DNA from 2 places in the Priestia sp. SIMBA_032 genome. Region 2 is predicted to be linked to the other one. Evidence: predicted binding sites of a transcription regulator. Region 2 holds the regulator's gene; the other holds the start of a gene.
What was found. Region 2 encodes Rex, which represses fermentation and respiration genes when NADH is low (regulators of the CRP and FNR family bind a similar motif). Its sites were predicted from a motif close to TTGTGAAATATTTCACAA; they were not measured.
Positions count from the first base shown of each region.

Region 1 (15,314 bases), on a different contig from region 2:
CAATTCTAAAAGGTAGAGATCATTTGTAAAACGACTTATTTGCTTTTTGAAGTCTTCTGATTTTACATAGCTGCTTTTTTGTAAATAGTTTGTTTTTAATAGATTATGCACGTTACTAATTGAAGAAATAGTTGCTCCTAAACCAAATAAAAACAAGATAATCCCTATAGCTGAAATGACGCTACTTTTCCATTTTGTATCCAAGTCCCCACACAACCTTTACATACCTCGGATTTTTTGGTTCAATCTCAATTTTTTCTCTTATTTTTCTAATGTGTACCGCTACTGTGTTTTCTGCATTGTAGCCTGGTTCATTCCATACGCGTTCATAAATATCATGTATGGAAAAAACTCTCCCTGCATTTTTCATTAATAACTCTACAATTTTATACTCAATGGGAGTCAGCTTAATAAACACCCCATCAAGAGTGACGGACTTAGCCTCAATATCAAGTACGAGACCTCGGATATCAATCGTCTTTGTTTCCTCATATGTACCTAATGTCACATATCTTCTTAACTGTGATTTAACTCTCGCTATCAGTTCTAATGGATTAAAAGGCTTTGTCACATAATCATCTGCTCCTACCTGCAGACCGAGCACTTTATCTGCATCTTCGCTTTTAGCGCTCAGCATAATAATCGGGATATTTTTTTGTTCTCGGATTTTAAACGTCGTTGAAATGCCATCTTGTCTTGGCATCATAATATCAAGAATAATTAAGTGAACTTTTTCTTTATTTAGTATCTCTATGGCTTCGATTCCATCTTTGGCCGTAAAGACTTTAATACCTTCATTTTTTAAATAAATAGCAATGCCATTACGGATTTCTTGCTCATCGTCTACGACTAAAACCACATATTCGTTCATTGATTTCTCACACTCCTTTCAAAAGTATATCATGGGTCATTTCGTTTATGGGTTTTATTGTAAACTGCATTTCTTAAGAAAAAAGAAGGGGAAATCTTAAGATTTTCTTAAGCTTCATATGTTGAAAAAGGTTTAAAGAATAAGGATAACAGGAACGTTAAAAGAAAAAATATAATCAATTCCTCATTTGATTCTAAAGAACTATCCGTGAGCGATTATATCTTTTTATTTAAAAGGAGGATGATTTAACTTGGAACGGAATCATACAATTATGCAATTTTTCGAATGGCATGTGCCAGCTGATGGCGAGCATTGGAAACGCCTCAAAGAGCTCGCTCCTCAACTAAAAGAACAAGGAATTGATTCCGTGTGGATTCCCCCGGTTACAAAAGGTGTTTCATCAGAGGATAATGGCTACGGCGTTTACGACTTATACGATCTTGGCGAATTTGATCAAAAAGGAACCGTTCGTACAAAGTATGGAACCAAGCAAGAGCTGCATGAAGCGATTGATGCCTGTCATAATCATGGAATTAATGTTTATGTGGATATTGTAATGAACCATAAAGCTGCAGCAGATGAAAAAGAAACGTTCCACGTCATTGAAGTAGACCCCATGAACCGAACAGAAGAAATTTCTGAACCTTTTGAAATTGAAGGGTGGACAAAGTTTACATTTGAAGGGCGCGGCGATCAATATTCTTCTTTCAAATGGAACTTTAATCATTTTAACGGCACTGATTACGATGATAAAAATGGAAAAGAAGGCGTTTTTCGTATTGCCGGAGAAAACAAAAGCTGGAACGAAAATGTGGATCAAGAGTTTGGCAACTACGATTATTTAATGTTTGCGAATATTGATTACGATCATCCTGAAGTTCGAGAAGAAATGATCAAATGGGGAAAATGGTTAGCAGACACTCTGCAGTGTGACGGTTATCGATTAGATGCCATTAAACATATTAACCACGATTTTATTAAAGAGTTTGCCCACGAATTGTCCTCTTCTCAAGAAAAGCCCTTTTATTTTGTGGGAGAGTTTTGGAATCCAGAGTTAACAGCCTGTCAGGAATTCCTAGACGTGATTGATTACCAAATCGATTTGTTTGACGTATCGCTGCACTATAAACTACATGAAGCCTCTCAGCAAGGAAGAGATTTTGATTTAACCACGATTTTTGATGATACATTAGTCAAGACTCACCCGTTGAATGTTGTCACATTTGTAGATAACCATGACTCTCAGCCAAATGAATCTTTAGAATCTTGGGTAGAAGATTGGTTCAAACAAAGTGCTTACGCTCTAATTTTACTTCGTGAAGACGGCTATCCTTGTGTGTTTTACGGAGACTATTTTGGAATAGGCGGAGAGCACCCAATTGAGGGAAAAGAAAAAGATATTTCCGCTCTCTTGCATGTACGCTATGACAAAGCATACGGACAGCAAGACGATTATTTTGACCACCCGAATACCATTGGGTGGGTAAGGCATGGTGTAGAGGAATTTGAGAAGTCAGGATGCGCTGTGGTGATGTCAAACGGCGAAGATGGCGAAAAGAGAATGTTCGTCGGCGAACACCGAAGCGGACAAACCTGGATTGACTTCACAAACAACCGAGAGGACCAAGTTGTGATTGAAGAAGATGGCTACGGACAGTTCCCTGTAAATGGCGGCTCTGTATCCGTTTGGGCTGAAGCATAAAAAACAGTGGCCTGCGCCACTGTTTTTTTACCATAGACCTAGCAGTTTCCACCACAAGCCACCAATTCCAATCCAAATGATAATATGAATAATTGAAATTAAAAAGCCGAGCGACCACCATTTTTGCTGTGTTACATATCCACTACCGAAGAACACGGGTGCCGGTCCACTGCCGTAGTGAGTTAAACAGCCAAATAAATTGCTAAAGAACGCTAAAATTAATGCTGACAGTAAAGGAGGCGCACCAGCGGCCACGATAACAGATAAAAATGCTGCGTACATAGCGCTGACGTGAGCCGTATTACTCGCAAAAAAGTAGTGAGAATAAAAATACGCAATAGCTAGTACAATTAACGCGGTCATCCAAGACATATGACTAACAGTGCCTTTCATCAGGTCACTGAACCAAGGAATCATGCCTAGATCATTTAAGAAAGTTGCCATCATAACCAAAACAGCAAACCAAACTAATGTATCCCATGCTCCCTGTTCTTTTTTGATGTCCGACCAGCTTAATACTTGCGTTAAAAGCAGCGTACATAGACCAATAAAAGCAGTTGTTGTTGCATTAATATTTAAATTAGCGCCAAAAATCCACAGCACAAGAAGAAGTAAAAATACGCCAATCATGTACCATTCTTCTTTCTTTAGCGGACCCATCTCATTTAATTTTTTTACTGCAATTTCAGATGCTTCCGGTGTTTCTTTTAATTCTGGCGGATACAGCTTATAAATAACAAGCGGAATAACAATTAAACTAATAATTCCAGGTACAATTGCAGCCGCTGCCCAGCCAACCCATGAAATAGTCTTGCCTGTAATTTGTTCCGTCATTTTAACAGCAAGAGGATTGGCCGCCATTGCGGTTACGAACATAGCGGATGTAATCATATCTCCTTGAAACGATACTTTTGTTAAGAAAGCACCCACTCTGCGCTCCGTACCGTCTCCAGTTCTCGATCCGTATGTTTCAGATAAAGACCGAATGATTGGAAGAATAATTCCTCCAGCTCGTGCTGTATTAGACGGCATTGCAGGTGATAAAAGTAAATCACTTACGATAAGAGAATACGATAGTCCCAACGTCTTTTTACCGAACAAACGAACAAAGATATAGGCAACCCTTGTTCCTAGACCAGTCTTAATAAAGCCTCTAGAAATAAAGAATGCAATAACGATTAGCCAAATCGTCGTATTTTGAAAACCGCTGAGCGATTGTTCAAGTGTTAATGTATTAGTTAATACAATAATGGTTAAAGATAAAATAGCTACACTGCCTAATGGCAATGGTTTAATGATAAGCCCTACGATAGTAGCCACAAAAATAGCGAATAAGTGCCAAGCCTTTACATCAAGTCCGGACGGAGGTGTAATAAACCATAAAATAAGTCCGATTGCCAGACAAATTAATAAAGGAATAAATTTCACTTCACCGGCAGGCTTTTTTGTTGTTTCAGCCATAATCTTTCTCCTTTCATGTTTTTAAATAATAGTAGTAGTATGCTCTTTCCACTTCGTACCCAATACTTATCCCTTTTAAAATAAAACAATTGTAAAAATACGTTTCCTAAGGATGATATTGTAAAATTGTGAAGTGTTGAGCATAATTCCTTTATTATTTTATCATACATATTGACAATATTTATCTTTCACCTTCACTTTATTCCCTTCAAAATAGCTTGTAAGCGTTATTTCATCACAATAAATAAGCTGCATGAGTTCATCATGCAGCCTTGCATTTAGCGATTTACTTTTTGAATAAACACGACTTTGAGATAATTACCTGACTTAAATTCTTTTATTGTTTTAAAATCAGCTGGAAGAGCGAACTGCTCCATCATTTTGTACTGTTCCCCTTTTTCATTAAAAGCTTTTTCAATAAACGAATGGAATTTTTTCATATCAAAATTGCTTGCGTTCGTAGATGCTACAATGACACCGTTTGGCTTTGTAAGAGCAATGGCTTCTTTTAATAAATCTTTGTAGTCTTTTGCCGCGCTAAACGTATGCTTTTTCGACTTGGCAAAACTCGGCGGATCTAGCACCACAAGATCGAAGGTCATGTTCTTTTTGACCGCATATTTAAAATACTTGAAAACATCTTCTACGATAATGTCCTGTGCTTCGTGATCAATTCCATTTACACTAAATTGCTCAATTGTTTTTGCCAAGCTGCGATTGGCCAAGTCGACGCTTGTTGTTTTCGCAGCTCCTCCAAGAGCAGCCGCCACTGAAAATGCGCCTGTATACGAAAACATGTTTAGAATGGTCTTTCCTTTTGCATATTTATCTCGAATCGTTTTACGGACGTCTCGCTGATCTAAAAAGACCCCAACCATCGCTCCGTCATTTAAGTAAACAGCAAAACGAATACCGTTTTCTTTTACAATAAGAGGGAACTCACCTTTATCCCCTGCTACAAAATCATCTTCTTCAATATACTGCCCTTTTACGTTAAAACGTTTTTTCTGGTATAGCCCTTTAAAGTTAGGCGCAGATTTTAAGGCTTCAATGACATATTCTTTAAATTGATAAATACCTTCACTATACCAGCTCATGACGTAATATCCATCATAATAATCAATAATTAAGCCGCCAATTCCGTCACCTTCACTATTAAATACGCGAAAAGCAGTTGTATCTTCAGACGCATAAAAATCTTGACGAGAGGCAATCGCTTGCTGAATTTTCCGTGCAAAAAACGCCGCGTCAATTTGTTCACTTTTCTTCTTCGTCAGAATCCAGCCGTAGCCTTTGTTTTGCTTCCCATAATAGCCTTTGGCCAAAAATTGATTCTTCGGAGTGACTAAGTTAATAATAACGCCTTCTTCTTGAAGTTTATGACCATCAACAAGCGCATCTTTTTCAATGAGTGGATAACCTTTGTTCACTTTTTTAATAAAAGCTTCTTTGGCTATAACTTGTACTTCTTTTCTCATGTGTACACCCTATCTATTTAATTTAGTTCATTCTAGTTTTATCCATTTTACGAGAATACTCTACATTTATCTTAACATAGATAGCCGTTAATGTTTCCAGTTGCAAAATAGAAAAGCAGAGGGTGCTTTGAAGCATCCTCTGCTTGATATGAATGAAAAATGAAATGTATATTTTAAGATAAAAAGTTATGAACACTCTTGTCCCGTATAAGCATCGAACTTAAGCGTCTGCTGCTTGCTTCCGCTCACCATCGTTACTACGTATACAGTTATTGAGTTTTCCGTTGTAAGCTCAATATGCTCCACTTTTCCTTCTTGATGTTTTAAAGCAAGAACTTTTACAGCGTTCTCCGTTAACGGCTGAAGCTTATCTTGTTTTACATATGTGATTTTACCCGAAACCGCATCGATTCTGACTGTGTATTCCGTATTATCTTTGATTATTTTCACTGTGAAAATCGCTGTGTTTTGATCATATTCTACCATTTTCACCTTACCTGCATATGTAGCCAATGCAAGATCTTTTGCATCTTGTCTCGTTAATAGCTTCACTTCTTGCTGAGAAGTATTAACTACTTTTCCGGTGAAAGCATCTAACGTTACGGTATATTGAGTGCCATCTTTAAGAATCACTGCGATATACTGACTAGCGGATTCTTTAAACTCTAGACTATATACGTAACCACTATACTGTTTGACAGCTGCTTCTTTTATTTTTTGCTCTAGCATTAGCTGCAGCTCTTTTTTATTTTCATGAATGACTTTCCCCGTTAGACCATCTACGGTGAGCGTATATTCTACTTTGCCATATACTACGGTTAACGTATATTCACGCGTGTCTTTGTTAAATGTAATGGATTGAATAACGCCTTTATACTGCTTAGAAATGGATTCTTTCACTTGAGGTTGTGTCCATAACTTCACTTCTTGCTTCTTTACTACTTTTCCAGTGCTCGCACTTACTTCTACGATTCTTTGCTCCAGGTTATTCGTTACAATGGTAATTACATACACACTTGATTCCTGCTTAAATTCCGTAGATGTGACCGTCCCGTCGCAATCTTGCAAAGCAATACCTTTCGCCTGAGCTTGCGAGATACTCACATGTTCAGTTGTCTCTGCCTTCGCTGTCTTCATTTCTGCAGCGTGACTCGTTGTAATAGAGCTAAATGCAATTGCAGTTCCTAAAGCAGATGTAGACAATACTTTTGCCCATTTAATCATCTTTAAATTTCCTCCTCTTTCACCATTAGACTTTCCGTCCAATTTATGGTGTTTTATCTACTACGCCGTTCATTATGCAAAAGATTTCTGAGAATAAGACGAATAGAAGCTTAAAGTTAGCTGAAGATATAAGAATAGCTACTATTTTTCAGCTTGCTTTCAGCTATTATTCAGTGCTGTTTCAGATAAAAAAGCATAATAGAAAGTAGAGGAGCAAAGGAGTTTTCACCATGATGGATCAACTAAAAGGAATTAAAGTCTTGCTTATAGATGACGAACCAACTATTTTACAGTTTTTATCTTTAGGTTTAACGAATGAAGGATTTGATATCAAAGCTGCCCAAGACGGAATTGAAGGAATTAATATAGCCAAAGAATTCAAGCCTCATATCGCTATTGTAGATGTTATGCTTCCGGGAATGGATGGATTTGAAGTATGCCGCTTGTTGAAGAAAATGGGGAATATAGCTGTCATCATGCTAACAGCAAAAGATCAAGTAGACGATCGAGTAAAGGGGCTGACCATCGGAGCAGATGATTATATGGTCAAACCTTTCAGTTTTGAAGAACTTCTTGCGCGCATTCAAGCTAGAATCCGCAATCAATTTCCCAACTTATTAGACGAAGTATCAATCGGTCCATTTAAAATTGATGACCGCCGCAAAGAAATTAAATACCTTAATCACATACTTGATTTATCCCCTACTGAATATGCACTCTTAAAATTCTTGGTTATTAATCACGGTCTCGTACTAAGTAAATCCACCATTTTAGATCGAGTGTGGGGATATGATTTTGGAGGAGAAGAAAACATTGTAGAAGTATACATTCGATCACTGAGAGAAAAATTACAGGACCATAGCCGAACCGTTATTCGAACGCTTCGCGGTGTAGGGTATCGGATTGATATTTCATGAGGTACAAACGGTTCTTTCCGCTGAACTCTCTTCGCCTTCAGCTCTTAGTCAGAAGTTTGCTTGTTATTTTGAGCTTACTGATACTGATAGGCTTGTTTCAATACGTGTTCATGAAGCAATTTATCTACACAAACAAAATTAGAAGCATCGAGGATCAAATTCACTTGATTCCTGATGATGTCTGGAAGCATGATATTGAAACAAGCCAGAATGTAAAAAAATCAAGACCAATGGTTTATTTCCCAGGTGTTAATATTACCTTTATTAATCAAAAGATTACCTTTTTAAGGTTGGCTAAGGATCCACATCACTCATACTTTCCTAGGCTTTCCGCATCTACATACAAACAAGTAATGAAAAACATCAACCAGCCGGAAAACACGATGAGCACCGTCAAAAAAATCGATGATCATCAAGAGCAAGTCATTGTTTTAAAACCCATTGTCTTTGATGGAGAAATACAGGGCGTTATCCAAATCAATACTCCAACAGAATCACTGAGAGATTTGTTAATCAGACAAATGATGATCTTTTTAATGCTTTCACTTACTGCAATGACCATTGCTTTTTTTGTTTTTTCTTCTTTTTTAAAACGGACGTTAATCCCTTTATTTACTACTACTAAAAAAGTGGAGCATATAAATGCCGGAAGCTTACATGACCGCTTACCCGTTAATCAAGGACAAATTGAAATGGACCGTCTTTCTCTTTCTATTAACGAAATGCTTGAGCGTCTTGAAAAAGCATTTAAAGCTGAAACAGAGGCCAAAGAACAAATGCGACGTTTTGTTGCGGACGCTTCTCATGAACTGCGAACGCCCCTTACATCCATTCATGGCTTTTTAGAAGTTTTACTAAGAGGGGCTAGCAGTAATCCTGAACAGTTAAACGACGCATTAAAAAGTATGTATGAGGAGTCTAAAAGGCTGCGCAAACTGATTCAGGATCTTCTGCTTCTTGCTCAGCTTGATCAACTTCCCCGGTTTCAAAAAGAGTGCTGTTTTGTAGATGAATTGATTTTAGATATGAAACCTCAATTAATGCTATTGGCTGGGAACAGAAACGTTTTATTCAACTTCCCAAGCCGTTTACCATCAGAAATTAACAAAGATCAATTTAAACAAGTTATTTTAAACTTATTTTCCAATGCGGTACAGCATACAAACCCAAATACAGGAGTTATTCAAGTGATAGGGAAAACAAATGAGAAAGAGCTTTCATTAACAATACAAGATAACGGTCACGGCATTCCTCAAGAGCACCTTCCTCATTTATTTGAACGATTTTACAAAGCTGATGCTTCACGCTCTCGAGCATATGGAGGAGCGGGCTTAGGCTTGGCCATCAGCGCATCTATTATAGAGCTGCACGGGGGAAAAATACGTGTAGAAAGCAAATTGAATGCAGGAACTGCTTTTGAAATCGTATTGCCCTTGACGTAAAAAAGACGATTGCCGTGAAGCAATCGTCTTTTTTATCAAATCAGCATACTTTTCCTGTTTGAGGGCTGATTTTCACAGTATGTTTTATATTGTCTGTTCCTTTGATTACAAACGTGTACGCTTGTTCACTGAATGAAACAGATTGAACTGTTCCTTTGTGCTGTTGAAGAGCAGCTTGTTTAGCTTGTTCTTGCGTAAACTTTACCGCTTCGACTTTGATTACTTTTCCTGTTTCAGCGTTTATTTTCACATGGTGATCTTTGTTATCTATTCCGTGAATTAAAAATGTGTATACACCTTTTGCATATGAACTAGACTGAATCGTTCCGCTGCAATTTTTTAATGCGATCGTTTGAACCTGTGCTTTTGTAAATGCAGCGCTTTGAATTTGAATCACTTTTCCACTTTGTGCGTTCACTTTCACGTGATGATCGCGGCTATCTTTCCCATGAATTAAGAACGTATACACTCCATCATTGAAGCCTACTGACTTAACTGTTCCTCCACAGTTTTTCAACGCTACTGCTTGTGCCTCACTTCGAGAAAAAGATAGTTTTTCAACCTTTACCACTTTTCCGCTGTGTGCATTTACTTTTACGTGGTGATCTTGATTATCTTGTCCGTGAATTAAAAACGTATAGGCATTATTTTCAAAAGAAACCGATTGAACCGTTCCTCCGCAGTTCTTTAAGGCAATTGTTTTTGCTTGAGCTTGTGTATATGTTGCCGCTTCGGTATGAGCCGACGCTTTTGTTGAAGTAATGTGCTGGCCGTCTGAAGCAAATGCACTTGTCATTGATCCAAGAGCGATAGCTGTTCCAATTGTGGCACCTCCCACGGCTTTTGCTACTACTGCTTTTCCTGCTAATACTTTTCCAATCATGATTATACCTCCGCGTAATTTTCAATGTATTTACAGCTCAAGCTAAAGGTTTTAGCAGCGGTCATTTATCAAAATAGCGCCATTGGAGTAACGTTTTTTTCTGCTAAAATACCTTTCACTGTTGCTGTACGAGCCAAAGCGCTTCTTGTCCTCTTTAGCTATGTGTTTATTGTAAGAGCGGAACATGAATTCACTATGAAGCCCAGCTGAATGCTACCTGAACAAATTCTGAAAGATAGCTGAATAACTTCTAGTTAAACTTGTCATATAAATGTTCAACGTTCTTAACAACAGCTCAACAAATACAATACTTCTCTTTATATTTCCTCAACAATCAAATGATTTAATAAGTGTATGAATACGATTTGGAGGTTATCAACCATGAAAAAACGAGTATCTCTTGGACTATCTCTCACTCTCTTAGCTTCTAACGCTGCTTCTGCTTTTGCAGCAGAGCATCATCCAGTTCAACACCCAAAACAAATCAAAAGCGTCGAGTTTCAGCCAATGAAAGCACCTACTACAATTGAAAATATGGTTAAAACGTATACAGAGGCATCTGTAAAAGTAACGTATAAAGATGGAAGTGTGGAAGAAACGCCGCTTAACTATAACCAGCTCTTTCTTTCAAAAGATAAAATTGTCGATAATAAAGGGGAATTAATCGCAGCAGGTACACCAATCGATGCAAACGGCGATCCAATTATCGACCAAAGCGTCCCTGATCAGCCATCACCATACGTATCAGATGCACCAGATTCAAACAGCTTTATCACCATTAACGGTAAGTCTTATATTATTTCACATTATGAATATGAATCTGTTAATAATGCTGGAAAAGAAATTTCCGGTCTTCCTGCTTCCATGACGCTTACACAAGTTGATCAAGATGATAAAACAGGAAAACTAACCGTCAACCATGCTAAAAAAATTGATTTTTCTAATGTAAATGGTTTGTGGACGCCGTGTAATGGCTCTACAACGGATTGGGGTACTCACCTTGGTTCAGAAGAATACGAGCCCGATGCACGTGCTTTTGAAGACCCTTCATCCAGCTCTTATAAAGACGTCACGAACTTCGCCAAACTTTATTTCGGTGACACGTCAAAAGCAAATCCTTACTACTATGGCTGGATTCCAGAAATTTCAGTAGACGAAAGCGGCAATGCGTCCGTCGTAAAACATTACAGCACAGGTCGTTTTTCACATGAAATGATGCAGGTACTTCCAGATAATAAAACCGCTCTTTTTGGAGACGATGGATTTAATACTATAATGTTTATGTATGTAGCAGATAAGGAAAAAGACTTCTCAGCAGGAACGCTATATGCTGCAAAGTTTAAACAAACGAGCACAAAAAATGGAGGTAAAGGCGACCTTCAGTGGATTAAGCTTGGCCATGCAACAGACAATGAAGTGAAAACAATAATCGAAAAAGGCATAAAATTTAGTGATATTTTTGAAACAGCTGATCAGCCTACAAAAGGATTTAAAGCAGTCAAAACCGCCGCAAGTAAAAAAGTTGAATATTTAAAAGTAAAGCCTGGCATGGAAAAAGCAGCTGCCTTTTTAGAATCACGCAGATACGGTGCGATTCTAGGTGCCACGTCTGAATTCAACAAGATGGAAGGACTAACGGTTAACAAAAAAGACAAAAAAGCGTATATGGCTATTTCTTATCAAAATAGTGCCATGCTAAAAGAATCTGGCGCTGTACAAGATGATATCCAGCTTCCAAAATTAGAGTCTGGTGTGACCTATCAGCTGAATTTAGGATCGCATCAAAAAGACCAAGCAAAAGGCAAGATTAACAGCCGCTACGTTCCTGCAAGCATGGAAGGGCTACTGATTGGACAAGACCTAGAAAAAGCAGATGCATACGGTAATACAGCGGATCCAAATAAAATTGCCAACCCTGATAACCTTACGTATTCAAATGACTTAAATACACTGTTTATCGGAGAAGACAGCTCACTGCACACAAACAACTTTGTATGGGCTTATAATGTAAAAACAAAAAAACTATCACGCATCCTTTCAGTTCCAGTGGGAGCAGAAGCAACAGGACTTCGTGCAGTAGAAAACATTAAAAACTCTCGCTACGTACTAAGCAACTATCAGCACCCGGGCGAGAACATCAGCGACAAAAATATTACCGCCGTTGATAAAGAAGAGTTAGCTAATGCAATGAAAGAAAGCATCGGCATTCAAGAAACTGGTGGTGTCGGATACATTTCTGGACTGCCTTCTAAGGACGGCGCTCCTTACAAAAAGCATTAATACGTAATGAAGCCACGTCTGTTGTGCAGTGACAGACGTGGTTTTTATATAGTAGAAGTTATTGATAAAACCGTTTATCATGGCCATAATTATGGTGAATACTTTATAATATCCTTAAAGAAAGTGCCTAGCCCCAAACGCGTTAGCATATTTATTGGTAAGTATCCGGTATATCCCTTCAGGCTCGCTTATACCCCACTAATACTAGATATAGAATTCGTTTCAATAAGTATTTCCAGCCAAACAAAATGTCTCGTTCCCTTGCACTTTTCGTTCCATACCATTAAAGTATATATTGGTTGAAGTTTATACTAGCATTCAACCTTATAAAAGAAATTACACTTTTTAATTTTGGGAATATGTTTTCCCTAAAAGAAAGGGTTTAGATATAAGATGAAAGATAATTTTTGGCATGAGTTGCCGCGTCCGTTTTTTATTTTGGCACCGATGGAAGCTGTGACGGATGTCGTTTTTCGCCATGTTGTGACTGAAGCAGCACGACCTGACGTATTTTTTACAGAGTTTACGAACACGGAAAGCTACTGCCATCCGAAAGGAAAAGATAGCGTAAAAGGACGTTTGACGTTTACAGATGATGAACAGCCAATCGTTGCGCATATTTGGGGAGATAAACCTGAATACTTCCGTCAAATGAGTATCGGCATGGCCGAAATGGGCTTTCGCGGCATTGATATTAATATGGGCTGCCCTGTACAGAACGTTGCAGGAAACGGAAAAGGTTCTGGTCTGATCCGTCGTCCAGATACTGCGGCTGAGATTATCCAGGCAGCCAAAGCTGGAGGGCTTCCAGTAAGCGTAAAGACTCGTCTTGGCTATACGCAAGTTGACGAGTGGTACGAATGGCTGAAGCACATTCTAGAACAGGATATCGTGAACCTTTCTATTCACCTTCGTACGAAAAAAGAAATGAGCGATGTTGACGCGCACTGGGAGTTAATTCCGGAGATCAAGAAGCTTCGTGACGAAATTGCGCCTCATACACTACTAACAATTAACGGTGATATTCCTGACCGCCAAAAAGGTCTTGAGCTTGCGGAGAAGTACGGCGTTGATGGAATCATGATTGGACGCGGAATTTTCCATAATCCGTTTGCGTTTGAAAAAGAAAAGAAAGAGCACACAAGCGAAGAGCTATTAGAACTTCTTCGCCTGCAGCTAGACCTTCATGACAAATATTCTGAAGAACTAGAGCCACGCCCTTTCAAACCGCTTCGACGCTTTTTCAAAATTTACGTTCGTGGGTTCCGCGGTGCAAGTGAATTAAGAAATCTACTCATGAGCACGGAAACAACTGACGAAGTGCGTGCGTTGCTTGATGAGTTTAAAGACAGAGCTGGAGTGAAGGAAGACGAAGGTTTTTCTGTTTCTTAAAGTAAGATCTCGTTTGCTCAAACTCAATTGTTCTTTTTTATAGACGTGTGCTATTTATCCACATATGATAAAAGCAGAGGCAGAAGGTTTTACATTTCCTTCTGCCTCTGCTTTTAATGAAAAAATATCCACACGTTCTATTTATGATAAGGTTCATTTCGAATAATACGAAAAGCTCGGTAAATCTGTTCTACTAATACTAGGCGCATAAGCTGATGAGGAAACGTCATCTTTGAAAAAGAAAGAGCTGCGTTTGAACGTTTCATTACTTCGCTGCTTAAGCCAAGCGATCCACCAATGACAAACGCTACTTTACTTTTTCCGTAAGTAGCTAATGAATCAATTTCTTTTGCGAGTTCCTCGGAAGATTTCTGTTTTCCGTTGATAGCTAATGCGATCACATAAGTATCATCTGAGATTTTCGCTAAGATGCGCTCTCCTTCTTTTTGTTTCACCTGTTCCATTTCAGATTCACTTAAGTTTTCGGGCGCTTTTTCATCTGCAAGCTCAATAATTTCTACTTTTGCATAGCTTGATAAACGCTTTAAATATTCTTCAATGCCTTGTTTTAAGTATTTTTCTTTTAACTTCCCAATGGTTATAATAGAGATATTCACAGGCTGTTCTCCTCTCCTTTATCTCTTATCCACAGATATTATCCACATATCCACATGTTATATCCACATTTTGTATAAGAATATTAGTTCCCTACTACATATACAGCTTCATTGTCACAATATTCGCAGCTTTTTTTGTCAGTTGAGTTTTCTATTTTTTCAAAAACTGGTGCTAGCTCAATCTCATCTACCATTACATCCAGCGCTAGTTCTGTGTGTTCTAAACAGCAATATATCTTCATGTATTTATCTTCCTTTCTCTATTCTTTTCATTAAAAAACCACAGGAGTTTATCCCCTGTGGATAACTTTTCTTTTACTTCATTTGACGCGTTAATTTTACTTCTGTGGATTTCTTTTTGCCATCACGATAGAACGTTACATTCATTTTATCGCCAATTTCTTTTTCAATGTAGAGGTGTTTGCGAAGTGTCGCAATATCCCTTACTTTGCTGTGATCTAGCTCAACAATCACATCATATTCTTTCAACCCAGCTTTAGCAGCTGGTGAACCTGGCTCGACTTTTAGAACAGCGACTCCGTTCACTACATCATGCGGTAACTTAAGAGTTTCTTTTAAATGATACCCTGATACCTCACTTAATGATAGTGTACTAACTCCAAGATACGGACGTCTGACTTCGCCATATCGTTCTAAGTCATTAATAATGGGCCTAGCCATGTTAATTGGGATCGCAAGACCAATGCCTTCTACTGCTTCTTGAGCAATTTTCATGGAATTAATGCCTATTAATTCACCATCAATATTAACAAGAGCACCCCCGCTATTACCAGGGTTAATTGCTGCATCTGTTTGAATGACTTCTGATTGCCAATCAGGATTTCCATCGCCATTCAAATCTTGAGGAATGACACGGTTAACCCCTGAGACAACCCCTTGTGTAACGGATCCAGAAAATTGAAGGCCTAGCGGGTTTCCGATAGCAATCACTGGTTCACCTGCTTTAAGCTTATCAGAATTTCCGAAGGTAGCCACTTTTGTCACGTGACCTGCATCAATTTCAAGAACTGCTAAGTCCATTAAATC
Region 1 is NZ_JAWRXD010000023.1:2,998-18,311, forward strand. It holds gene SB717_RS29020 (sensor histidine kinase) at 1-204, opposite strand, end outside; gene SB717_RS29025 (response regulator transcription factor) at 182-871, opposite strand; gene SB717_RS29030 (alpha-amylase) at 1,122-2,573, shown strand; gene SB717_RS29035 (anion permease) at 2,601-4,034, opposite strand; gene SB717_RS29040 (class I SAM-dependent rRNA methyltransferase) at 4,313-5,512, opposite strand; gene SB717_RS29045 (PepSY domain-containing protein) at 5,699-6,736, opposite strand; gene SB717_RS29050 (response regulator transcription factor) at 6,970-7,653, shown strand; gene SB717_RS29055 (sensor histidine kinase) at 7,650-9,095, shown strand; gene SB717_RS29060 (PepSY domain-containing protein) at 9,136-9,978, opposite strand; gene SB717_RS29065 (PhoX family protein) at 10,360-12,258, shown strand; gene SB717_RS29070 (tRNA dihydrouridine synthase) at 12,652-13,650, shown strand; gene rlmH (23S rRNA (pseudouridine(1915)-N(3))-methyltransferase RlmH) at 13,788-14,267, opposite strand; gene SB717_RS29080 (CxxH/CxxC protein) at 14,351-14,509, opposite strand; gene SB717_RS29085 (S1C family serine protease) at 14,583-15,314, opposite strand, start outside.
Region 1: SB717_RS29035 (anion permease) is a predicted target of Rex. The motif match lies at 4,161-4,178, and genes of this name have one in related genera.

Region 2 (15,314 bases):
CGAAGCAAAAAGGTGAAGAAATTCTTCCACAAACACTTGCTGCTAGCTTTCAAGCGAGTGTTATTGATGTGTTAGTAACTAAAACCGTTAAAGCTGCAAAGGAATATAACGTTAAGCAAGTGTTAGTAGCAGGAGGAGTTGCTGCTAATAAAGGACTTAGAGCAGCGCTAGAAGAGGCATTTGCACCATTATCAAACATTGCACTTATTATCCCGCCGCTATCTCTATGCACGGATAATGCCGCAATGATTGGAGCAGCAGCAAGTGTACGATTTGCTCAAGGAAAACGTTCAGATATGTCATTAAACGCAAACCCCGGTTTAGACTTGGAAGAGTAAGAGACGAATGAGATTTAGTTCTCATTCGTCTTTTTTTGTGGATAAAAATAATTTATCAACAATATTCAATAAATTTAGAATTAACTGTGGATAATTATGTGGAAAAGTCCGTGCACTCAGTACACGGACCTGTTATCAACAAGTTTTAATTATGAAAATCAGACAGATATCCACTATTTATTCACAGAGTGGATAAAGCTTGTTCTAAAGCGCACGAACAAGTAAATAGGATGAATAAATACGAAAAAAATATAGACTATTCTTCTAGAAGAAGCTGTAATTCTTCCCACTCTTCCATTAATGTGGATAACTGTGAAGAAATTTTTTCGTTTTCACCGTTTAATCTTGATACTTCTTCGTGGTTTTGATAAATTTCAGGGTCACAAAGAAGTTCTTCATTCTCTGCTTGTGCGGCTTCTAATTTGTTTACTTCAGTTTCAATTTCTTCAATGCGGCGCGTTCGCTGTCTCATCAATTTCTTTTGTTCTTTATCTTGTTTATAGGACTGTTTATCTACTTTTACCGTGCGTTCTTCGTTTGCTTTTATATTTTCTAATTCTTTGATTTCCTCTATTTCTGCTTTCTTTTCTACATAATAGTCATAATCTCCAAGAAATTCTTCTACCCCTTCAGGAGATAGCTCTGCTATTTTGTTTGCAATACGATTAATAAAATAACGGTCATGTGAAACAAATAATAGAGTCCCCGGGTAATCAATTAACGCATTCTCTAGTACTTGTTTGCTATCTAAATCAAGGTGGTTAGTAGGTTCATCCAAAATTAAGAAGTTAGCTTTTTGAAGCATAAGTTTCGCAAGAGCCAAACGTGCTTTTTCACCACCGCTAAGCGTCGAAACGATTTTCAGTACATCATCACCTGAAAACAGAAAGTTTCCAAGCGCTGTACGGATTTCTTTTTCAGGTTTGGATGGGTAGTCATCCCAAAGCTCATTTAAAACGGTTTTATTAGACGTTAAATTGGCTTGCTCTTGGTCGTAATAACCAACCATTACATTTGAGCCAAAAGAAATAGTTCCAGTCTTGAAGCTGAGTTTATCCACAATACCTTTTAATAAAGTTGATTTCCCAACGCCATTAGGGCCAACCAACGCGAGGCTTTCACCTTTTTTAATGCGAAGGTTTGCCTGCTGGACGACATAGTTGTTTTCATCATATCCGATAGACACATCTTCGAGATTTAAGACTTCATTTCCGCTTTGGCGCTCAATTTCAAACGAAAAACTAGCTGATTTTTCGCCTTCGTTAGGTCGATTTATTAACTCCATTCGATCGAGCTGTTTACGTCTGCTTTGCGCACGTTTTGTAGTCGATGCGCGGGCGATGTTTCGCTGAATAAAGTCATTCAATTTTGCGACTTCATCCTGCTGTTTTTCGTACTGACGCAATTCTTTTTCATATCGCTCTGCTTTTTGTACAAGGTATTTAGAGTAGTTGCCTGTGTACTTGACCGTTGTTTTTTGTGTGACTTCATACACTTGATTTACGACTTTATCAAGGAAGTAACGATCGTGTGAAACAATTAAAATAGCTCCTTCATACCCTTGCAGAAACTGTTCCAGCCATGCTAAAGTTTCAATATCTAAGTGGTTGGTAGGCTCATCCAGAATAAGCAAATCAGGCTTTGTTAAAAGCAGTTTTGCAAGAGCCAAGCGCGTTTTTTGTCCACCGCTCAAGGAGGAAATAGGGGTGCTGTAGTCAAAGTTTGAAAAACGGAAACCGTGAAGAATAGATCGGGTATCTGCTTCATATTGATAGCCGCCTAAATCTTTAAACGTTACTTGAAGCTGATCGTACTCTTTGGTTAGTTTTTCGTATTGAACTGAATCATTAAAAATGTCTGGATCACCCATCTTCGTTTCAAGCGTACGTAATTCTTTTTCCATCTTCTTTAATGGAGCAAAGACAGTCATCATTTCTTCCCATATGGAGAGTGTTGACTCAAGAACTGTATCTTGTCCCATATAATCAATGGAAACACCCTTAGGTTTAATAATTTCTCCGCTGTCATAGGAAAGCTGCTCAGCAATAATTTTTAATAAAGTTGATTTACCAGCACCGTTTCGTCCCACTAGGGCAATGCGGTCTTTTGATTGTACTTCTAACTTTATATTCGATAAAATGGGTTCTGCCCCATAGTATTTTGTAATACCGTTCAATTGTAGAATAATCATTTTTTCACCTCTAGTAGTATATCCATAGTGTATTTTAACATATTTTTAACTACAAGTTCTTCCTACAAGCGTTTGTAATTTGCAGAGGGACAAGGACAAATGATGAAGCGAATGTTTTGATTCATGAAATAAAATGATTTTACCTGCACATTTTATACAGGATACTATGTTAAAATAAGAGATAAGTGCATCTCTGAACTTATATATGATGGATGTAAAAAATCCGTCATGACTACCAAACGGATCCTTTGAAGGGCTAATTGCTTCGTTCTAGCTATCGACTTTAAGTAGTGCTGGATAGACAAAAGCCGTCGAGGTGTGAAGCGGAGTATATATAAAACAAGAGAAAAGAGAGAGAATTGGAAGCGCTACCTCAAAGCGGTTGATGCTTTGTGAAAGGTAATGCAATATGACTTAAAAATGTTAGTAATGACATACATGAACTGAGGGGGTACAACGTGAACACTGAACAATTAAAAATACCACAAGCAACGGCTAAACGATTGCCGCTTTATTATCGTTTTTTGAAAAATTTGCATGCTTCTGGTAAACAGCGTGTGTCGTCAGCAGAGTTAAGTGAGGCAGTGAAAGTGGATTCTGCTACTATTCGTCGGGACTTTTCTTACTTTGGTGCATTAGGAAAAAAGGGATACGGCTATAATGTAAATTATTTACTTACATTTTTCCGTAAAACGTTAGACCAAGATGAAGTAACGAAAGTAGCACTGATTGGCGTAGGGAATCTAGGAACGGCCTTTTTAAATTATAATTTTATTAAAAATAATAACACTAAAATTGAGTGCGCTTTTGATGTGATAGAAGATAAAGTCGGTACGAAAGTAGGCGACGTGCCGGTCTATCATCTTGACCAATTGGAAGATTATATGAGTGATGACATCTCAGTAGCGATTTTAACCGTTCCTGCCACTGTTGCTCAGCAAATTACCGATCGTTTAGTGAGTTGCGGAATTAAAGGGATTTTAAACTTTACTCCTGCACGCTTAAACGTACCGGATGAGATTCGACTTCATCATATTGATCTTGCTGTAGAATTACAGTCGCTCGTCTACTTTTTGAAAAATTATCCTGTTGAATAAGACGGACTGTGTTACGATTTCCTTAAGTCTAAATTAATAAGGAGAGTGGGAATATGGGGATTGGAGCAGGCAGTTGGATTGTTATTGCTATTGTAGCACTGCTTATTTTTGGACCGAAACGGTTACCGGAGCTAGGAAGATCAGTGGGCCAAACGCTTAGAGAGTTTAAGCATGCCGCTAGCGGTGCATCAGAAGATCGTGAAAAAGATAAACAGCGTCAAGTAGATGACAAAGAGTAAAAGGGTGATCATAGTATGACCGAACAAGAAATGTCAATATATGATCATATAGGAGAGCTGCGAAAACGCATTTTAATTGTTTTATTTTTCTTTGTGATTGCCACAATTGGCGGCTTTTTTATAGCAGATAAGGTCATTGTCTATTTACAGCATGCTGATGAGGCAAAAAATTTAACGATGAATGCATTTAGGCTAACAGATCCAGTTAAGATTTATATGCAATTTGCTGTTATTATCGGCTGTGTACTTGCAGCTCCTGTTACACTGTATCAACTTTGGGCATTTATTAGTCCTGGTTTATATGAAAAAGAGCGTAAGGTAACGCTTGGATATATTCCTGTTTCCATTTTTCTCTTTATAGGCGGTGTCTCTTTTTCTTATTTTGTGTTGTTTCCATTTGTCGTCGATTTTATGACGCGCGTTTCTGATGAGCTGAATGTAAACCAAGTGATTGGCATTAGTGAATACTTTTCTTTTTTAATGCAGCTCACACTGCCTTTTGGCCTGTTGTTTCAGCTTCCTGTCGTCGTAATGTTTTTGACGAGATTAGGAATTATAACGCCTATGTTTTTATCTCAAATTCGAAAATATGCCTATTTCGTACTGCTAGTTATTGCCGCACTTATTACACCACCGGAATTGCTCTCGCACATGATGGTGACAGTGCCGCTCTTAATTTTGTATGAAATCAGCATCATTATTTCCCGCATTTCGTATCGCAAAGTGTTAAAGGCAAGGGCAGAGCAAGAAAGAGAAGATGTTAGTATGTAAAAAAACCACTGAAACAGTGGTTTTTTTATTTAGATGAATCATCTTGATTTTTATATTGCTGCTGCAATTTTTTAATTTTGTAGTGCAAGATAAAGATGCGAACCGCAAACCTGAAATCAAATGCGGCTACGAGTGCAAATAAGATTGTGGGGAAATTCCAAACGGTTTCCTGAGCATTTTGAATTGCCAAGTAAGTAAATAAAACCCCCATAATAATATAAATAAACCCTCGTGTTAAAGGGATATTCTTCATAAAAACATGCCTCCAAAAATAAACTGCATTTGTTCTGCTTGTTTTTGCATTTCTATAATTTTATCTGCAAAAATAGTTTGAGATAAAATAACGATTGTATTCATCAACACGTGAGCAATAATAGGTACAACAATTAGTCTCGTTCTTGCATAAAGGAATGCAAATACAAATCCCATAGCTGTATACACAAGTAAATGTTTAAAATCCCAGTGTACCGCAGCGAAAATAAGGGAACTAATAAATGCAGAGATAAAGAAATTGTATCGTTTGTGAAGAGAGCCGAAAATAATCTTTCGGAAAATAATCTCTTCTAGTATTGGTCCAATAACAGACGTAACGACAATAAGGAACGGTGTTGCTTTAACAAGATTAACAATATTTTGTGTGTTTTCAGATACTTGGGTAATGCCAAGAGCGTGCTCAATCATACCTGCTACAGCTTGACCAGCCATAGCCAGGAACACCCCAAGGACTGACCAGACCACAGTTACCGTTGTTCCCGCATGTTCTATACGCATGGACATATCACGGCGCAGCAGCAGTAAGACAATAAGTAAACCAAGGATAAAGCTAATGATGGTCCAATAAGTCAAAAGCATGACATTCGCTGTTCGAACTGGATATTGATCAAACATTCCTGTTAATTTTAACAGCGGTATACCAACAACTCCTGAAAACTGCATAAGGATGTAGGTGAGGATAACATACCAATAACGTTTTTCCAATCTTCTATACTCCTTTAAAAGGTTTTTATGTATATATGTCGAAGAAGTACTGTAAAGTTAGCAATTTCTTCTTGCTCGTATTGTAACATACATATTATTGAACAGAGAAAAGAATGCTTTATTTCTCAAAATCGTCGAAATCTAAGACTATTATATGTAGTTGTCGTAAATTTTAAATTTTTTTTGTTTAATACTTGCAAAAAAAACCCACTTTGTTTTAATATAATAATTGTGTTAGCACTCGTTGAGGTTGAGTGCTAATAAAAATGTAAACATATTATTTGAGGAGGTTGTTTCACTTGTTAAAGCCATTAGGTGATCGCGTAGTGATTGAACTTGTAAAATCTGAGGAAAAAACAGCAAGCGGTATCGTGTTACCGGACAGTGCAAAAGAAAAGCCACAAGAGGGTAAAATTGTTGCTGTTGGTACAGGTCGAGTATTAGAAAGCGGTGAGCGTGTAGCTTTAGAAGTAGCTGCGGGCGATCGTATCATCTTCTCAAAATATGCGGGTACTGAAGTGAAATACGAAGGTACTGAATACTTAATTTTACGCGAAAGCGATATTTTAGCTGTAATCGGCTAATTTTAACCACAAACTTATCATACGTAAAAAATAGATTATTAAGAACATCTTGAGGAGGTCAAAGAACATGGCAAAAGACATTAAATTTAGCGAAGAAGCACGTCGCGCAATGCTACGTGGTGTAGATACATTAGCAAATGCTGTAAAAGTAACGCTTGGACCAAAAGGTCGTAACGTTGTATTAGAAAAGAAATTCGGTTCACCGCTTATTACAAATGATGGTGTAACAATTGCAAAAGAAATCGAATTAGAAGACGCATTTGAAAATATGGGTGCTAAATTAGTAGCGGAAGTTGCTAGCAAAACAAACGACGTTGCTGGTGACGGTACAACTACTGCAACAGTTTTAGCGCAAGCAATGATCAGAGAAGGTCTTAAAAACGTAACGGCTGGTGCTAACCCAATGGGTATCCGTAAAGGTATGGAAAAAGCAGTAGCTGTAGCGGTTGAAGAACTAAAAGCAATCTCTAAACCAATTCAAGGTAAAGATTCAATTGCTCAAGTAGCGGCTATCTCAGCAGCTGACGAAGAAGTAGGTCAACTAATCGCTGAAGCAATGGAGCGCGTTGGTAACGACGGCGTTATCACACTTGAAGAATCAAAAGGTTTCACAACTGAATTAGAAGTGGTAGAAGGTATGCAGTTTGACCGTGGATATGCATCTCCTTACATGGTAACTGATTCAGATAAAATGGAAGCTGTATTAGATGATCCATACATCTTAATCACAGACAAAAAAATCGGTAACATTCAAGAAATCTTACCGGTATTAGAGCAAGTTGTTCAACAAGGCAAGCCTCTATTAATCATCGCTGAAGATGTAGAAGGCGAAGCTTTAGCAACATTAGTTGTGAACAAACTTCGTGGTACATTTACAGCTGTAGCTGTTAAAGCTCCTGGTTTTGGTGATCGTCGTAAAGCAATGCTACAAGACGTTGCGATCTTAACAGGCGGAGAAGTAATCACTGAAGAGCTTGGTCTTGACTTAAAAACAGCAGGCATCGATCAATTAGGTCGCGCTTCTAAAATTGTTGTAACAAAAGAAAATACAACAGTTGTAAACGGTGCAGGAAATGCAGAAGATATCCTAGCACGCGTAAACCAAATCAAAGCTCAGCTTGAAGAAACAACTTCAGAGTTTGACCGTGAAAAATTACAAGAGCGCTTAGCAAAACTTGCTGGTGGCGTAGCTGTAATTAAAGTTGGTGCGGCAACTGAAACTGAGTTAAAAGAACGTAAATTACGTATTGAAGATGCATTAAACTCTACGCGTGCTGCGGTTGAAGAAGGTATCGTAGCTGGTGGTGGTACTGCATTAGTAAATATCTATAATAAAGTAGCAAGCATCGAAGCTGACGGTGACACTGCTACAGGTATCAACATCGTATTACGTGCGATTGAAGAGCCTGTACGTCAAATCGCTCACAACGCTGGTTTAGAAGGATCAGTAATCGTTGAGCGTCTAAAAGGCGAAGCAGTTGGAACTGGATTCAACGCTGCAACTGGCGAGTGGGTAAATATGCTAGACACTGGTATCGTTGACCCAACAAAAGTAACGCGTTCAGCTCTTCAAAATGCTTCTTCTGTAGCGGCTATGTTCTTAACAACTGAAGCAGTTGTTGCTGACAAGCCAGAAGAAGGCGGAGCACCTGCAATGCCTGACATGGGCGGCATGGGTGGAATGGGCGGCATGATGTAATCATTGCCCTCTCTGAAAAAGCGACCAAGTACTCACTTGGTCGCTTTTTTGCGTGCGTTAATATTTTCAGATTTTTTTAAAATTTGTTAAGATAGTACTATGTTTATTGGAAAACATACTAAACTCAAGGCTTAACTGAGTTTTAAGGGGGAGCTTCGTTGATTCAGCTCGATCATATTAATAATAAATTAAATCAAGTATTAGAAAACATCGATCAAATTGTAATTGGAAAGCGTCATGTATCTACGTTGAGTCTGGTTGCTTTGCTTGCAAAGGGGCATATTTTGCTTGAAGATGTGCCGGGTGTGGGGAAAACGATGCTCGTGAAGGCACTGGCCAAATCGATTGATGCAGAATTTAAACGAATTCAATTCACGCCTGATTTGCTGCCGTCCGATGTAACAGGTGTTTCTATTTACAGTCCAAGAGACATGGAATTTCATTTTCGTCCAGGTCCTATCATGAGCCACATTGTGCTCGCTGATGAGATTAACAGGACTTCTCCTAAAACACAATCGGCGCTTTTAGAAGCAATGGCTGAGCATCATGTAACAACCGATGGTATCACCCGGGAAATTCCAGCGCCTTTTTTTGTGATGGCTACTCAAAATCCTGTTGATTTTGATGGGACCTATCATTTGCCGGAAGCGCAGCTGGATCGTTTTTCATTCAAACTAAGCATGGGGTATCCTACGCAAGAAGAGGAGCTTCAAATTTTAAATGGCGTATCGACTCAAGTTAACCTTGAAGATGTCAAACCCGTTATGAGCGTTCCAGAATTAGTACAGGCTCAAAAAGCTGTAAGCAGTATTTATGTAGATGATACGATCAAGCACTATATCATCGAAATCATTCGCAAAACGCGCTCTCATCCACATGTTTCGTTAGGTATCAGTCCTCGTGGAACGGTTTCCTTTATGAAGGCCGTTCAAGCATATGCTTTAGTGAAGGGAAGAGATTACTGTCTTCCTGATGATGTTCAAGAGCTTGCTTCGTATGTGTGTGTACATCGATTAACGCTAAGATCTGATACCCAGTACAGCGGCTTAACAGCGGGTGATGTGATGAAGCAAATTATGGCTGACACGAAAGTACCTGTTAAAAGGTAAGAGGTACTTTATGAAACAGTATATAAAAGTGATATGGAATAAATGTAGAGACTGGTTCGTTTTATTCTGCATCTTTGCTGCTACGTTTTCTTACGCTATGTTTCAAGGAGGCTTTGTCAGCTGGTTTTTATTTTATAGCTTCTTACCTTTTGGGTTATATGGGGTAGCCGTTTTGCTTTATCCGTTGAAGAAGTGGAATGTTACTCGTGACATGAAGCTACAGCCTCGATTCGCTGGAGACCATCTTTCGTATGATATTCACATTACACGCTCCTCGGCTTTTCCTGTTTATATGGCAGCGGTGAAAGAGGAAAGTAACTTTTTAGATCAAGAAGAAAGAACAATTTATCCGCTTTTTCAACGAAACGCCGTTATTCCGTATGAAAGATCGTTTGTAGAAAGAGGAGAATATGAATTTTTTACGATTTCGATTGAAATGAGTGATTTGTTAGGAATTGTAAAAAAGAAGGCGTATTATCCGCTGCAGCAGCGATTTATCGTTTATCCTCAAATTCATGAGGTAGATATCCCGTTTCTTTTAGCGGGAATAGAAGAAGGGAAAAATGAAGTTTCGACGGGAAATCAATCTACTACGTTAGTGACAGGCATTAGAGAATATCAGCCGGGTGACCGATTAGGGTCTATTGATTGGAAGGCGACGGCCCGTAAAGCTACGTTGATTTCTAAAGAGTTCGGTCATTATCATGAACGAAGCATGATTATCATTGCAGATGTTATGAGTCCTCTATATTTTGAAGAGCGAATGAGCTTTCTAGCATCCATGCTCATTCATGAAGAAACCAAGCGTAAAAAAGTCGATTTTCTTTTAGCTGGAGATGCCTTTTTTTCGCCAAAAACCTCTGAACAAAAGGAGACTGATAACCTGTTGCATCACTTAGCACGTGCACAGCCTAGTAGCAATCGAACATTCGAAACAGAATTTAAGAATATTGCCATTCAAAAGCAGCATTCTTTTATGGTCATTGTCAGTCAAGTTACCGGGACTCTTATTGGGCAGGTTCAATCTAAGCTGAGTTTCCATGCTAAGGCGTCACTAATTGTTGTTAAAGATGCAGGAGCAGGGCTTAGTGACGAAGAGGCCGTTATTGTAAATGGAATACAATCTTCTGCTTTAACGATTGAAGTCATTAATATTCCACTTTCTCTATCATCTAAAGGAAGTGAGGGCGGAAATAAGTGAATAAATCAGCTTGGTATGTAAAAAATATCTTATTGTACGCGGGAGCTTTCTTTTTATTAGTGGAATGGCTTCTCCCTTTAAACGAAGTAACGGATACCAATCAAATTCAATACTTTATCCTGTTTGTTGCTTACTGCTTTTTGAGCTTAACGTTTCGCTTGCCGTTTATCTTGATGACGTTAGGGAGCATGTTGTTTATTTTGTTTTCACTTCACAATCTTTATTTTCAAGGGGCCTTCTTTTCTTCAGACTGGCTTCCGAGACTGCTGGAAATTCTTCAGTCGGATGTACAAAGTATTATGCAGTGGGATATAGCGAATTTATCATTTGAAATGAGGAGCACTTTATTTTTTGTGTTGCTTTGGATTATGGCTTATTTAATTCGATATTGGATCTTTTATCAAAAAAGAATTTTCTTCTTTTTCTTCTTAACCATTTTGTATATTACTGTGTTGGATACCTTTTCTACTTACGATGCGGGAGCTGCTATTATTCGCGTAATGATTATCGGATTTTTATTAGTAGCCATGCTTCGCATAAATCCTGAACGTATAAAAGCTGCGAGCACTGAGCGTTTAGAAAATAGAAAACGATCGTTTCTTTTTCTAGGCAGCTTTTTAGCTATCGTCATTGTGCTGGCTTATCTCGCTCCTAAACCAGGGCCACAGTGGCCAGATCCCGTACCTTTTATCACAGCGCATACAACAAATCAAGGACAAGGAGAATCTGCAAGCGGTCAACGAATTGGCTATGATATGGACGATTCTAAATTGGGAGGATCGTTTGTTAATGATGATACGGTTGTGTTTACAGCCAAAGTAGAGGATGAGCACTATTGGCGTATTGAAACGAAGGATGTTTATACAGGTAAGGGGTGGGAGCTTTCTAAAGAGGAAGAAAAAGTGCCTTTCAAAGGAAATGAAAACTTACTCCCTCAATATGACGCAAATGCAGCAGGACAAGTAAGAAAAGCGGAAGTTACCTATTCGCAGCCTTCTGTTCATCTTATGCATGTTCCTCAACTGCTGTCGCTAACCTTAAAAAATGGCATTCAAACCGATGTTACACCGACAAATGAAAAATTATATCCTTATCAAAATGACAAGCTTGTTACTGTTCAATCGTATGAGCTGACGTATAAATATCCCGTATTTGATATTGGACTTCTTCAGCAAGCAGAGGAAAAAAAGGCAGAGAGTCTAGAGAATAATAACGAATTTATAGCAAGGTATACACAACTTCCTGCTAACTTGCCGAAACGAGTAAAGGATTTAGCTCGTGAGGTAACAAAAAATAAGAACAATCGTTATGAAAAAGCGAAAGCCGTTGAAGAATACTTCCGATCAAATCCATATGTATATGATACTGAAAATGTTCCAATTCCTACGAAAAATAAAGATTATGTGGATCAATTTTTATTTGATACAAAAAGAGGGTACTGCGATAACTTCTCTACTTCTATGGTCGTGCTGCTTCGTTCATTAGATATTCCTGCTCGGTGGGTAAAGGGCTATACAGAAGGTGATGCCACCGTTATTTCAGGAAGTAGTAAGTGGACAACCTATGAAATCACACAAAATAATGCTCATGCTTGGGTCGAAGTCTATTTTCCAGGAGCGGGTTGGGTACCTTTTGAACCAACAAAAAGTTTTTCTAATCCTTATGATTTTGTAGATAAACCTAACAACTCTAGTGAAAATAGTCAAAGGGAAGAAGAGAAACAAGAAATGCAGGTGAAGGAGCAGCCTAAGGAAAAAGAGCTTCCGGCACAAGAAGAAAGAGCGAAAGAAAAAACAGCTTCTCTTCAAAATGCTAAGCTGTCTATGAAGTGGAAAGTGTTTTTCTACGGACTGATGGTAGTTATGTTAATAGTAATATATCTCAATCGATTTAAATGGTTTTTACCTTTTTATATCTCTTTTTATAAAAAGAAAGAGAGTGTGGAAACCTTTCAATCAGCGTATGCTTTTTTACTTAAAAGACTCGCTGCAAATGGACTAAAGCGGCAAGAAAGTCAAACGCTGCGCGACTTTGCAAGAGAAGTAGACGAAAAATTAAATACGGTAAATATGCTACAATTAACGGAAAAATACGAGCGGGTTTTGTATCGAAATGCAGATTCCATAAAAGAATGGAAAGAGTCGATTGAATTGTGGGAAAATTTAATCAAAAAAACGAGTTCTTGACCATTGTTTCACGGATTGATAGAATATTGTCGAACTTACTATAAATGTTTCGTATACCTTCATATATCCTCGATAATATGGTTCGAGAGTCTCTACCGGGTCACCTTAAACGATCTGACTATGAAGGCAGAACAGTCTATTTGACGATAAACGTCGTGCTCAACTAGACTTCTGCCTTTGTTTTTTGAGGGAGAAGTCTAGTTTTTTTTATATTTTAGGGCATAATAACAAGTGATTATTTACACATTCGGAGAGGTGAACAAGATGGAAGGCATGATTGTTGTATTAGATTTTGGTAGTCAATATAACCAACTGATTACGCGTCGCATTCGCGAGTTCGGAGTATATAGTGAATTGCATCCGCACACAATTACAGCAGAAGAGATTAAAGCATTAAATCCAAAGGGAATTATTTTCTCTGGAGGCCCAAACAGTGTGTACGGTGAAAACGCATTTCACTGCGATGAAAACATTTTTGAATTAGGTATTCCTGTTTTAGGTATTTGTTATGGAATGCAATTAATGACTCATCATTTTGGCGGGAAGGTAGAAGGTGCTAGCCATCGTGAATATGGTAAAGCAGCGATTAACGTACAAAACGATTCATTAATGTACCATGAGTTGCCAAAAGAACAAGTTGTTTGGATGAGTCACGGTGATTTAGTTGTAGAAACACCAGCTGGTTTTGAAGTGGACGCAACTAGCCCATCTTGTCCAATTGCCGCAATGAGTAACAAAGAAAAGAATATGTACGGAGTGCAGTTCCATCCAGAAGTTCGCCATTCAGTGCATGGTAACCATATCTTAAAGAACTTCGTGTTTGAAGTATGTCATGCTGAAGCAAACTGGTCAATTGAGAACTTCATTGAAGTTGAAATGGATAAAATCCGTGAAACAGTTGGAGATAGAAAAGTACTTTGCGCACTTAGCGGCGGAGTAGACTCTTCAGTAGTAGCTGTATTAATTCACAAAGCAATTGGTGATCAGTTAACATGTATGTTCGTAGATCACGGTTTATTACGTAAAGGTGAAGCGGAAAGCGTAATGGAAACATTTAGCGAAGGCTTTAATATGAACGTAATTAAAATCGATGCAAAAGATCGCTTCTTAGAAAAATTAAACGGCGTATCAGATCCTGAACAAAAGCGTAAAATCATCGGTAATGAATTTATTTATGTATTCGATGACGAAGCTGCTAAATTAAAAGGGTTTGATTTCCTAGCTCAAGGTACGCTATACACAGATATTATTGAGAGTGGGACAGCTACAGCTCAAACGATTAAATCTCACCACAACGTAGGTGGATTACCGGAAGATATGCAGTTCAAACTAATCGAACCATTAAACACGCTATTCAAAGATGAAGTACGTGCATTAGGTTCTGAATTAGGTATTCCTGATAACATCGTTTGGCGCCAGCCTTTCCCAGGACCAGGTCTAGGTATTCGTGTACTTGGTGCAATTACGGAAGAGAAGTTAGAAATTGTACGTGAGTCGGATGCTATTTTACGTGAAGAGATTGCAAAAGCTGACTTAGAGCGCGATATCTGGCAATACTTTACGGTTCTTCCTGACATCCGAAGCGTAGGTGTAATGGGAGATGCTCGTACGTATGATTACACAATCGGTATTCGTGCTGTTACATCGATTGACGGTATGACTTCTGACTGGGCGCGTATTCCTTGGGATGTGCTTGAAGTTATCTCAACGCGTATTGTAAACGAAGTTAAGCATATTAACCGCGTAGTGTATGATATTACAAGTAAGCCACCTGCAACAATTGAATGGGAATAATATGTAAGAAAACCGAACAAACGAACATTCTTTTATAAGAATGTTCGTTTTTTGTTGACTTTTTTAAAAAGTTAATGGTAGGATAGTAACATAAAATAGCGAGATATAGCTTTAATGTCGTATAATCTTGGGGATAAGGCCCAAAAGTTTCTACCGAGCTACCGTAAATGGCTTGACTACGAGAAAGTAATACATGTATGTATAAAAATCTTTTGGTTTTTTTTGCTCATACATTTCTCTTTTAGTCGATTTTATGCCTTTACGCGCCATAGTGTAGAGGCATTTTTTATGGCTTGCCTAAGTGCATGCGGCTTCTATAAAGGGAGGAAAAAACGTGAAGAAGTATTTTCGTTTTGAAGAGCTGGGTACTAGCTATCGAAAAGAGTTTATAGCTGGCCTTACAACTTTTCTATCTATGGCTTACATTTTATTTGTTAATCCATCTGTGCTATCACTAAGTGATGTAAAGGATCTACCTGACAGTATGAGAATGGACCAAGGGGCTGTATTTACAGCTACTGCTTTAGCGGCAGCTTTGGGATCAATTGTTATGGGAGTGCTTGGCAGATATCCAATTTCATTAGCTCCAGGTATGGGATTAAACGCATTTTTTGCTTATACAGTTGTTCTGACGATGGGAATTCCATGGCAGACGGCTTTAACGGGTGTTATGATATCAGGTGTTATCTTTATTCTTTTAACATTAACAAGCCTGCGAGAAAAAATTATTAATTCTATTCCTATTGAATTAAAAATGGCTGTTGGAGCAGGTATTGGTTTATTTATTAGTTTTATTGGTATGAAAGGTGCCGGAATCATCGTCAAAGATGATGCCACATTTGTTGGACTGGGTGATTTAACTAACCCAACAACCTTACTTGCGGTTTTTGGTATTGTCATTACTATTGTATTAATGGTGCTTCGAGTAAATGCGGCTGTATTTATCGGTATGATTGTAACGGCTATAGCGGGTATGGCTTTTGGTTTAATTGATACACCTAAAGCAGTTGTTTCATCAGTTCCTAGTCTTGACCCGACGTTTGGGGCAGCTTTTCAAAATATCGGTGATATCTTTACTGTAAAGATGCTAGTCGTCATTTTAACTTTCTTATTCGTTGATTTCTTCG
Region 2 is NZ_JAWRXD010000039.1:2,602-17,915, forward strand. It holds gene tsaD (tRNA (adenosine(37)-N6)-threonylcarbamoyltransferase complex transferase subunit TsaD) at 1-338, shown strand, start outside; gene SB717_RS31970 (ABC-F family ATP-binding cassette domain-containing protein) at 595-2,529, opposite strand; gene SB717_RS31975 (redox-sensing transcriptional repressor Rex) at 2,988-3,626, shown strand; gene SB717_RS31980 (twin-arginine translocase TatA/TatE family subunit) at 3,680-3,865, shown strand; gene tatC (twin-arginine translocase subunit TatC) at 3,881-4,636, shown strand; gene SB717_RS31990 (YdiK family protein) at 4,662-4,889, opposite strand; gene SB717_RS31995 (CPBP family intramembrane glutamic endopeptidase) at 4,886-5,614, opposite strand; gene groES (co-chaperone GroES) at 5,914-6,198, shown strand; gene groL (chaperonin GroEL) at 6,266-7,897, shown strand; gene SB717_RS32010 (AAA family ATPase) at 8,056-9,006, shown strand; gene SB717_RS32015 (DUF58 domain-containing protein) at 9,017-10,207, shown strand; gene SB717_RS32020 (transglutaminase TgpA family protein) at 10,204-12,393, shown strand; purine riboswitch at 12,433-12,534, shown strand; gene guaA (glutamine-hydrolyzing GMP synthase) at 12,658-14,187, shown strand; purine riboswitch at 14,285-14,386, shown strand; gene SB717_RS32030 (NCS2 family permease) at 14,522-15,314, shown strand, end outside.